2 regions of the Aeromicrobium sp. 50.2.37 genome follow, and region 2 is predicted to be linked to the other one. Evidence: predicted binding sites of a transcription regulator. Region 2 holds the regulator's gene; the other holds the start of a gene.
The links. The regulator HrcA, encoded in region 2, represses chaperone genes, less so after heat shock. The targets are predictions, from matches to a motif close to TTGGCACTCGNNNNNNNCGAGTGCCAA.

Region 1: groES (co-chaperone GroES) is a predicted target of HrcA. The motif match lies at 2,364-2,390, and genes of this name have one in related genera.

Annotation. Positions count from the first base shown of each region.
Region 1 is NZ_JANLGG010000044.1:5,233-10,939, reverse strand. It holds gene NUV38_RS16520 (allophanate hydrolase subunit 1) at 1-379, opposite strand, end outside; gene NUV38_RS16515 (LamB/YcsF family protein) at 376-1,065, opposite strand; gene NUV38_RS16510 (methyltransferase domain-containing protein) at 1,104-2,273, opposite strand; gene groES (co-chaperone GroES) at 2,507-2,800, shown strand; gene groL (chaperonin GroEL) at 2,998-4,602, shown strand; gene NUV38_RS16495 (MmcQ/YjbR family DNA-binding protein) at 4,758-5,150, shown strand; gene NUV38_RS16490 (diiron oxygenase) at 5,392-5,707, shown strand, end outside.
Region 2 is NZ_JANLGG010000002.1:128,685-134,391, reverse strand. It holds gene NUV38_RS02325 (CHAP domain-containing protein) at 1-660, shown strand, start outside; gene NUV38_RS02320 (DUF3097 domain-containing protein) at 664-1,512, opposite strand; gene NUV38_RS02315 (hypothetical protein) at 1,505-1,936, opposite strand; gene hrcA (heat-inducible transcriptional repressor HrcA) at 2,058-3,095, shown strand; gene dnaJ (molecular chaperone DnaJ) at 3,112-4,266, shown strand; gene NUV38_RS02300 (histidine triad nucleotide-binding protein) at 4,286-4,627, shown strand; gene NUV38_RS02295 (PhoH family protein) at 4,731-5,707, shown strand, end outside.

The DNA.
Region 1 (5,707 bases), on a different contig from region 2:
GGTCGCCGTCGACGAGGTAGGCGAAGCCGGGGGCGAACCCGCCGAAGGCGACGGTCCAGGGTGTCGCCGTGTGCGCGGCCACCACGGCCTCGACGCTCATCCCGGTCGCCTCGGCCACGGCCTCCAGGTCCGGCCCGTCGTAGACGACGTCGACCACGTGCTCGTGCGCGCCGGACGTGGCCGTCGTGGGCGCGGGCTGGACGCCACGGGCCAGCGCCCGCATCGTCGACGGCCGACCGCGCAGGAGCACGGTGCGCGCCCCCAACACGGCCTCCACGACGTCGGGGTGGTCGACCAGTGCCGCATGGCGACGGCGCGCCTCGTCCAGGTCGTCGCAGTCCAGCAGCACGGCGTCCTCACCGCACGCGAGCACCCTCACCCGAACGGTCCGACCTCGTGCCCGGCGTCCACCAGGGCGGCACGCACGGACCGGACGAGGGCGAGGGCGTCGGGGGAGTCGCCGTGGACGCACAGTGAGTCACAGTGACCCACCAGGCGTAGCGCCTGCGCCACGACCTCGTCGACGTCGGCCAGCACCGCGCCCGGCTCGTCACGCGGGACGAGGGTCCCGGCGGCGGTGTACGCACGGTCGGCGAAGCCCTCGGAGATGGTCGGGAGGCCCTCGGTGGCGGCGAGCCGCAACGAGACGGCGCCGGGCAGCCCGAGCAGCGGCAGGCCGTACGGTCCCACGGCCTCGACGACGGCCGCCGCCTGTCGCTCGTCGTGCACGACCGTGTTGTACAGCGCGCCGTGCGGCTTGACGTAGGCCACGCGGCCGCCCACGGCGTCGGCCACCTCGGCGAGCAGGTCGATCTGGGCACGCAGCTCGTCGACCAGCTCGTCCGTGGCCGGCTCCTGGGGACGTCGGCCGAAGCCCTCGCGATCGGGGTAGCCGACCTGGGCGCCGATCACGACGCCACGCTCGACCGCGCGCTCGCATGCGTCGAGCATGAGCTCCTCGCCACCGGCGTAGGCGCCGCAGCAGACGTTCGCGCTCGTGACGACGTCGAGCAGCGCCAGGTCGTCGGCCGACTCCGCGACGTCGGCATTCAGGTCGATCCGCACGCTCCCAGCCTAGGACCCCGCAAGGGGTGCCGGACGGGTCAGCGGGGGAGCGGGTCCACGAGCAGGGCGACCGCCTTGTCGTCCACGCGCGTCAGCACCACGGTGGCGCGCTGGGAGCCCTTGAGGCGCAGCCGCCTGACGAGCACCTCGGGCACGACGTCGACGCCGCGCTTCTTGATCGTCAGGGTGCCGACGTCGAGCGCCACGAGCGCGGCCTTGAGCTGCTTCTCGCGGTAGGGCAGCTCCTGCATCACGCGGAACGAGCGGGCGAGCGGGTGGCGCACGTCGACGTCCGTGGTCACCCACGCGATGCGCGGGTCCACCAGCTGGCCGTCGATCTGCTCCGCCAGCCCCCCGACGAGACCGGCGCGGATCACCGCGTCGTCCGGCTCGTGCAGCCAGCCTCCCAGCTCACCGACGTCGCCGGGTGCGCCGTCGCCGGCCAGGTCGTCCCCGCCGGGCAGGGCCGTGGCGCGACGCGGCGCGCGGTCGGCCAGGTCGAGGCCGGCGCCCCACAGGCACGCCTCCACCAGGTCGCCGCCGTCGCTGACCCACTGCGCCTCCACGCCGGTGGGGACCAGCGCGTGCGGGATGCCCGGGAGGGTCTTCACGACCGCGCGGCCGGCCAGGTGTGCCGCCACGACCGACCACGGCGGGCTCATCGCCTCGGGGTCGAACACCCGGCCCCGGTCGTCGCGTCGGGCGGGGTCGAGGAACACCACCTCGTCGTCCGCGGGGTCCACGTCGGCGGCGTCGGCGCAGAGCACCTCGCCGTCGAGGTCGAGGGCGGCCAGGTTGGCCCGGGCGATCGCGGCACGCACCGGGTCGCGCTCCACGCCGCGGACCCGCAGGCCGGCGCGAGCGAGCGCGAGCAGGTCCGAGCCGATGCCGCAGCCCAGGTCGAGTGCCGCCGTCGCACCCGTGCTCGCGAGACGCTCGGCACGCAGTCGGGCCACCGAGCCACGCGTGGCCTGCTGCAGTGCCTCGTGCGTGAAGAACATCCGCGCCGCGTCGTCACCCAGCTTGGTGCGGGCGATCCCGCGCAGGTGGTTCTGCGTGACGGCGGCCGCCACCAGCTCGACGTCGTGGGAGCGGCGCAGCCGTGTGCCCAGGGCGAGGTCGGACTCGACGCCGGCCCGCTCGCGCACCTCGGCCACCAGCGCCCGCCCCTCGTCGGTCTGCAGCCGCTCGAACGTCGCCAGGTCCACGTCGCCATCGTCGCAGGCCGCCCCTCGACGGGCTCGGGGGCCGGACGTGCCCCTCGACGGACGGACTCGTCCGCCGACGGCGAACACCCCTTAGCACTCAGTAGGGGCGAGTGCTAGATTCGGAACTGGCACTCGGGTACCGAGACTGCCAACCGTGCACGACCCCCGCGACGGCGTGCACACCCATCACGTTCCATCCGTCATTCCACCAACGTTGAAGGGGAGGTCGACCAGTGTCGGTCACCATCAAGCCGCTCGAGGATCGTCTCGTCATCAAGGCCGTCGAGGCCGAGCAGACCACCGCATCCGGACTCGTCATCCCGGACACCGCCCAGGAGAAGCCGCAGGAGGGTGAGGTCGTGGCCGTGGGCCCCGGTCGCATCGACGACTCCGGCAACCGCGTCCCGCTCGACGTCAACGTCGGCGACAAGGTCATCTTCAGCAAGTACGGCGGAACCGAGGTCAAGTACTCGGGCGAGGAGTTCCTCATCCTCTCGGCCCGCGACGTCCTCGCCGTCGTCTCCTGACGCACGTGGCATCCCGGCTGGCGGCGTTGCTCGTCGCTCGGCGACCGCTCCGCTCCCAGGTCGCCGTCGCGACGGCGCCTTGCCAGCCGGGCGCCACGCACGTCAGGACCACCTGACGTCACCCGCCGGTTCTCCCGGCGCACTCTGTCCGGCACTCGCCGGGCACCCCATCTGATCCATCCGTAGGAAGGCATCACATGCCCAAGATCCTCGAGTTCGACGAGGACGCACGCCGCGCCCTCGAGCGGGGCGTCGACGCCCTCGCGAACACCGTCAAGGTCACCCTCGGCCCCAAGGGCCGCTACGTCGTGCTCGACAAGAAGTGGGGCGCCCCCACGATCACGAACGACGGCGTCACCGTCGCCCGTGAGGTCGAGCTCGACGACCCGTTCGAGAACCTCGGCGCCCAGCTGGCCAAGGAGGTCGCCACCAAGACGAACGACGTCGCCGGTGACGGCACCACCACGGCCACCGTGCTCGCCCAGGCGATGGTCCACGAGGGCCTGCGCGCCGTGGCCGCCGGCGCCAACCCGGTCGGCCTGAAGAAGGGCATCGAGGCCGCCGTCAAGGCGGTCAGCGAGAAGCTGCACGAGATCGCCCGCGACGTCGACGACATCAAGGACATGACCGACGTCGCCACCGTCTCCTCGCGCGACGCGCACATCGGCGAGCTCATCGCCGAGGCGTTCGACAAGGTCGGCAAGGACGGTGTCATCACCGTCGAGGAGTCCAACACGCTCGGCACGCAGCTCGACTTCACCGAGGGCATGCAGTTCGACAAGGGCTACCTCTCGCCGTACATGGTCACCGACACCGAGCGCATGGAGTCCGTCCTCGACGACCCCTACGTGCTCGTCAACCAGGGCAAGATCAGCTCGGTCGCCGAGCTGCTGCCGCTGCTGGAGAAGGTCATCGGCGCAGGCAAGAGCCTGTTCATCATCGCCGAGGACGTCGAGGGCGAGGCGCTCAGCACGCTGGTCGTCAACAAGATCCGCGGCACCTTCACCTCGGTCGCCGTCAAGGCGCCCGCGTTCGGTGACCGCCGCAAGGCCATGCTGCAGGACATCGCGACGCTCACCGGCGCCACGGTCGTCACGCCCGACGTCGGCCTCAAGCTCGACCAGGTCGGCCTCGAGGTCCTCGGCACCGCCCGTCGCGTCGTCGTCACCAAGGACGACACGACGATCATCGACGGCGGCGGCGAGACCGCCGAGGTCGAGGGTCGGGTCAACCAGATCAAGGCCGAGATCGAGCTCACCGACTCCGACTGGGACCGCGAGAAGCTCCAGGAGCGTCTCGCGAAGCTGGCCGGTGGCGTGTGCGTGATCCAGGTCGGCGCGGCCACCGAGGTCGAGCTCAAGGAGAAGAAGCACCGCATCGAGGACGCCGTCTCGGCGACCCGCGCGGCCATCGAGGAGGGCATCGTCGCCGGCGGCGGCTCCGCCCTCGTCCACGCCGTCTCCGTGCTTGAGGGCGACCTCGGGCTCGGCGGCGACGAGGCCGTCGGCGTGCGCATCGTGCGCAAGGGTGCCGACGCCCCGCTGGAGTGGATCGCCCGCAACGGCGGCGTCTCCGGCGAGGTCGTCGTGTCGAAGGTCCGCGAGTCCGGTGAGGGCTACAACGCCGCCACCGACACCTACGGCGACCTCCTCGCGCAGGGCATCCTCGACCCGGTCAAGGTCACGCGCTCCGCGCTGGCCAACGCCGCGTCGATCACCGCCATGCTGCTCACCACCGAGACCCTGGTGGCCGAGAAGCCGGCCGACGACGAGGATGACGCCCACGCCGGGCACCACCACTGAGTCGTCGCCCGACGCGCTGTCGACGGCGCCCGCCCCTTCGGGGGTGGGCGCCGTCGTCGTTCCCGGGGTGCCGCGCGGTGCTTGACGGGGCTGCTTGACGGGGCTGCTTGCGGGTGCTGCTTGACGGGGTGACGTCGAGCGCGCACGGTGGGCCCATGGCCACCGTCGCGGACGTCGAGCGTCTGTGCCTGGCGCTGCCGGAGGTCGCCGAGCGCACCAGCTGGGGCAACCGCGCGTGGTTCGTCGAGAAGGCGATGTTCTGCTGGGTCCGACCGTTCAGCAAGGCCGACCTGCGACGGTTCGGTGACGACCCGGTGCCGCAGGGCGAGATCGTCGGGCTGCGCACCGAGGACCTCTCCGAGCGCGACGCGATCCTCGGCGAGGGCGTCCCGGGCTTCTTCACCATCGAGCACCTGGCGAACCACCCCGGCTTCCTGGTCGAGCTCGACGTGGTGGACCCCGCCCGGCTGGAGACCGCGGTCGAGGACGCCTGGCTCGCCCGCGCCCCCGCCCGCCTGGCCGAGTCCTGGCTCGCCGACCGCCCCTGACCCGCGCCGCAGATTCCCAGGTCGACCTGGGAATCTCCTGCCGCGCACGGTGATCTCAGGCGTGCCCGGAGAGCACGTCGTGCTCGAGTGAGTTTCCCGTGCGCGGGCCGCCGGACGACCGAGGATCGACGGGAGGGTGACGGGCATCTCTTGCGCGGCGAGCGCGCTCCACATACCGTGGGTACGGATATGACATTCCCGATGTCACATCCCATCTGTCCCATAGTCGAGGAGCCCCGCCATGACGATCACCGAGACCCGACCCACCTCGCCCGACGCCGCCGCGTTCCGCGCGGAGGTCGAGCGTGACGGTGTGCTCGAGCGGCTCCTGTCGTCGTCGGCCCAGCTGTCCTACGACCCCGAGAAGGAGGTCGACTGGGACGCCCCGCTCGACCCGCTGCACGACGGCGTGAACCCCGAGTGGTGCACGCTCTACGGCACCGACCTGTGGGAGCGCATGTCGCCGGAGCAGCGCGCCACGCTCACCCGCCACGAGGCGGCCAGCGTCGCGAGCATCGGCATCTGGTTCGAGATGCTCCTGCAGCAGATGCTGCTCG
Region 2 (5,707 bases):
ACCGACGCGGCACTCACGTGGGGCGCGGCCGCACGGGCCGCCGGACTGCGGGTCAGCACGTCGGCTCCGCGCCGTGGCGACGTGGCCTGGTGGAAGGCGAACCGAGGCCTGTCCGGCAAGAAGGGGCACGTCGCCGTCGTGGAGCGAGTCCGATCGGACGGGTCCATCGTCGTCTCCGAGGACAACATGAACCGCACGTTCATGTGGCGCACCGTGCGGCGAGGATCGGGGTGGCCGTCCGGCTTCATCCGGTACCCCACGTCGGACGGGTCGCCGTCGGGAGTGCTGGAGTCGCTCACCGCGACGGACGGCATGGTGGCGGTGCGCGGCGCAGCCAGCGAGCCCGACCGGTGGGGACGTCCCGTCGCCTACACGGTGGCGCTGGGGGCGCCGCTGGACCGGGCGCCGGCGGAGACCTTCACGTTCTCCTCCGCCTACTACCGGTTCTCGTGGCGACGCACCGTCCAGGTGCGCGGCGAGCTGCGCGCCTACCTGTACGCCCACAACGGCTCCGGCACCAGGGGCAAGGACGTGCTGCTCGGCGTGGCCGACCTCGAGGTGCGGGACGACGGAACCACCCAGGGCGTCGCCGTGCCGCGAGCGAGCTGGCTCGACGACGTGGTCGCCCCGGTGGTCGGTCCGGTCACCGGCGCGGGCTGAGGGTCAGGGAGCGGTGACGAAGTCGATGAGCTCCTCGACCCGGCCCAGGAACTCCGGCTCGAGGTCGGTCCACGACCGGACGCGCGAGAGGATGTGCTGCCACGCGCGGGCGATGTCGGCCTGCTCGGCGTGCGGCCAGCCGAAGGCCGCGCAGATCCCACGCTTCCACTCGATGCTGCGCGGGACCACGGGCCAGGCGTCCACGCCGAGACGCCCTGGCTTCACGGCCTGCCACACGTCGACGTAGGGGTGCCCGACGACGAGCACGTGGTCGCGGTCCGAGAGCCTCGCGGCGATGCGCGACTCCTTGGACCCCGGGACGAGGTGGTCGACGAGGATGCCGAGGCGACGGTCGGGACCGGGGACGAGGTCGTCGACGACCCCGACGAGGTCGTCGACGCCGTGCAGCATCTCGACGGCCACGCCCTCCACCCGCAGGTCGTCGCCCCACACCTTCTCGACGAGCTCGGCGTCGTGCTTGCCCTCGACGAGGATCCGGCTGGGCAGGGCGACCCGTGCACGCTGGCCGGTGACCGCACGCGACCCGGACGCGGTGCGGGCGACGGCCTTGGGTGCGGCCGCGACGGGTGCGACGAGGACGACCGGCCGTCCTTCCAGGAGGAAGCCCGGGCCGAGCGGGAACGACTTGCGGCGCAGGTGGCGGTCCTCCAGCATCACCATGCCGAGGTCGCGCTCCACGCGGACGACCTCGCCGACCCACCCCGAGGTGACCTCCTCGACCACGATGCCGAGGTCGGCGGGGGCCTCGGTGGAGCGACCGCGCGGGGGAGCCTTCCAGTCGCCGGCCAGCACGTCCTGGCCGTAGCGCCCCGGGTGCCTGGCCTCAGCCATGCAGCACCCCGAGCAGCGTCTGGTGGAAGTCCTCCAGCTCCTCGCGGGTGATGGGCCCGCTGCTGGTGAGGATGCGGGTCGAGGGGCGGGTGAGCCCGACGGCGAGGTCGACGGCGGCCGGCCAGCTGGGCGTGACGGCCGACGGGACCGCGTCGAGCGGCGGGACGAGGTCGCCGAGCGCCACCACGTCCCCGTCGGGGACGACGAGCACCAGCTCGCCGCCCGAGGGGCCGTGGCCCAGGTGCACCACCTCGACGAACAGGTCGCCGAGGTCGGCGGCCCAGACCGAGCTGAGGGTGCCACCGCGCGACTCGTGCATGAGGAAGGTGCCGTCGGAGAGGGTGACGCGACGAGGTCGGTAGGTGAGGGTACGCGTGGTGCCCGTGACCGAGACGACCTCTCCCTCGCTCCCGATTGCTCCCACGTCGTTAGACTGGCACTTGCCCCGGGTGAGTGCCAAAGCGCCACGCCGCGTCGTCGTGCCCCGTCTGCGCGCCCCGGAGCCTCACGACCCAGCAGGCCCGATCAGCAGAGAGGAGACCGCCGTGCCGGAGGACCGAAGACTCGCCTCGGACGACCGTCGACTCGAGGTGCTGCGCGCCATCGTCGAGGACTACGTCGAGACGCAGGAACCCGTCGGTTCCCGGGCACTCGTGGAGCGGCACCAGCTCGGCGTCTCGCCGGCGACCATCCGCAACGACATGGCCGCTTTGGAGGACGAGGGCTACATCGCGCAGCCGCACACCAGCGCGGGCCGGGTGCCCACCGACAAGGGCTACCGGCTGTTCGTCGACCGGCTGTCCCAGGTGAAGGCGCTCTCGACGCCGGAGCGGCGCGCCATCGAGACCTTCCTCGGGGGAGCGGTCGACGTCGACGACGTCGTGCAGCGCAGCGTCAAGGTGCTGGCCCAGCTGACCAACCAGGTCGCGATCGTGCAGTACCCGTCGCTGACCCGCTCCACCGTGCGCCACGTCGAGGTCGTCGCGCTCGAGCACGCACGCGTGCTGCTCGTGGTGATCACCAGCAGCGGCCGGGTGGAGCAGCGCGTCGTCGAGCTCGAGTCCACCCCGGGCGACGTGCTGCTGTCCGACGTGCGCTCCCGCATCATGACGGCCACCATCGGGCAGCGCCTGCCCGAGGCGTCGTTGCGCCTGGCCGAGGTGATCGGCACGTTCGCCGAGGCCGACCGGCCCCTCGTCACGTCGGTGGTCACCACACTCACGCACGTGTTCTCCGACGAGCGGTCCGACGAGCGCATCGCCGTGGGCGGCACCGCCAACCTGGCGCGCTTCGGCCGCGACTTCGACTCCTCGATCCGCCCCGTCCTCGAGGCGCTCGAGGAGCAGGTCGTGCTCCTGAAGCTCCTCGGCGAGGCGACCACCGACCCCACCGTGCGCATCGGCCTCGAGACCGGTAGTGAGGGACTGGCGGGCACCGCCGTCGTCTCCTCGGCGTACGGCACCCCCGAGCAGGCGCTCGCCACCCTGGGCACGCTCGGACCCACCCGCATGGACTATCCAGGAACCATGGCCGCCGTCGGCGCGGTCGCCCGCTACGTCGGGCGACAGCTGGCGGACGGCTGAACAGGACGAAGGACCAATGGCACAGGACTACTACGAGCTGCTGGGCGTGTCCCGGTCGGCGACGCCCGAGGAGCTCAAAAAGGCGTACCGCCGTCTGGCGCGCCAGCTCCACCCCGACGTCAACGACGCACCCGACGCGGCCGACCGCTTCAAGGAGGTCACCACCGCCTACGAGGTGCTCTCCGACCCGCAGAAGAAGTCGGTCTACGACCGCGGCGGCAACCCGCTCGGCGGCGGGGGAGGCGCGGGCGGCTTCGCCGGCGGCGGCTTCAGCTTCGACGACATCATGGACGCGTTCTTCGGCGGTGGGGGCAACACCCGCGGGCCGCGCTCGCGCGTCCAGCGTGGCCAGGACGCACTGCTGCGCCTGCAGGTCGACCTCGCGGAGGCCGCGTTCGGCGTCACCCACGACATCAAGGTCGACACGGCGGTCGTGTGCACGCGCTGCGACGGCAGCGGTGCCGAGGACGACTCCGAGGCGGTCACCTGCGGCACGTGCCACGGGCACGGCGAGGTGCAGCACGTGCAGCGCACGCCGCTGGGCAGCGTCCGGACCGCCCGCCCGTGCCCGACGTGCCACGGCTTCGGCTCGGTCATCCCCGACCCGTGCCACGAGTGCAACGGCGACGGTCGGGTCCGGTCGCGTCGCTCGCTGACCGTCTCGATCCCCGCCGGCGTCGACCAGGGCACCCGCATCCAGCTGGCGGGCGAGGGCGAGGTCGGCCCCGGCGGCGGCCCGCCCGGCGACCTCTACATCGAGGTCGAGGTGGCCCGCCACCCCGTCTTCACGCGCAAGGGCGACCAGCTGCGCTGCCAGGTCACCCTGCCGATGACCGCGGCGGCCCTCGGCACGCACGTGGACCTGCCGACGCTCGAGGCCGACCTCGCCGACCAGGACGGGCCCGACACCGTGGGCCTGGAGGTGCCGGCGGGCACGCAGTCCGGCGAGACGCTGACCCTGCGCGGCCAGGGCGTGCCGCGGCTGCGCGGCCCCGGCCGTGGCGACCTCGTGGTCGAGATGGTCGTCGAGACCCCGGACCGGCTCGACGACGAGCAGCGCGAGCTGCTCAAGCAGCTGGCCGAGCTTCGCGGCGAGGACCGCCCCGAGGCGCAGATGGGCTCGACGCACCGGCACGGCATGTTCGGGCGCATCAAGGACGCCTTCCGCTGACGTGCGGTAGGAAGGGACCATGAGCCAAGACGACTGCCTGTTCTGCGCGATCGTCGCCGGTCGGGTCCCCGCCGACGTGGTGGCCGAGGACGAGCACGCGCTCGCGTTCCGCGACATCAGCCCGCAGGCGCCCACCCACGTGCTGGTGATCCCGCGGGTCCACCAGCCCGACGTCGGCAGCCTCGCCGAGGCCGAGCCCGAGGCGGCGGTCGGGCTGCTGCGGCTCGCGCGTCGGGTGGCGCAGGAGGCGGGCGGCTCCTACCGGCTCGTGTTCAACACCGGCGCCGACGCCCACCAGACGGTCTTCCACTGCCACGGCCACGTGCTCGCGGGTCGCTCGCTGGGCTGGCCCCCGGGCTGACGCCCTCGGGTTCTGGGAGTCCTGCTCGACCCAGGGACGATCCTGCGACGTCGGTCGCGGGTTGCGCGCGTGTCGCCTGCCCCCCGTACGATGGTGGGCAGACATGACTTCTGACTTGCCCGGGGACCAGCGACCCCACACCTTCACCGTCCCGACCAGCATCGACACCGTCGCCCTCTACGGTCCGGCCGACGCGTTCCTGCGCATCGTCGAGGACGCCTTCGACGCCACCGTGCACGCGCGCGGCAACGTCGTCACCGTCACCGGCGAGCCCGGCGAGGTGGCCCTCGTGGAGCGTCTGCTCGACGAGCTCGTCGCCATCGTGCGCACCGGCCAGGGCCTCACGGCCGAGACGGTCAAGCGCAGCATCTCGATGCTGCGCACCGAGACCCAGGAGCGCCCGGCCGAGGTGCTCAGCCTGAACATCTTGAGCAACCGCGGCCGCACCATCCGGCCCAAGACGCTCAACCAGAAGAAGTACGTCGACGCGATCGACAAGCACACGATCGTCTTCGGCATCGGCCCGGCCGGCACCGGCAAGACCTACCTCGCCATGGCCAAGGCCGTGCAGGCGCTGCAGGCCAAGGAGATCACCCGCATCATCCTCACCCGACCGGCGGTCGAGGCGGGGGAGCGGCTGGGCTACCTGCCCGGCACGCTCAGCGAGAAGATCGACCCGTACCTTCGCCCGCTCTACGACGCGCTGCACGACATGCTCGATCCCGAGACGATCCCCAAGCTGCTCACCAGCGGCACCATCGAGATCGCGCCCCTGGCCTACATGCGCGGTCGCACCCTGCAGGATGCGTTCATCATCCTCGACGAGGCGCAGAACACCACGCCCGAGCAGATGAAGATGTTCCTCACCCGCCTCGGCTTCGGCTCCCAGATCGTCGTCACCGGCGACGTCAGCCAGGTCGACCTGCCGTCGGGCCAGAAGAGCGGCCTGCGCGTCGTGCGCGACATCCTCGCCGACGTCAAGGACATCCACTTCTCCACGCTCACGTCGCAGGACGTCGTCCGCCACAAGCTGGTCGGTCGCATCGTCGCCGCCTACGACGCCTTCGAGTCGGCGCCGAG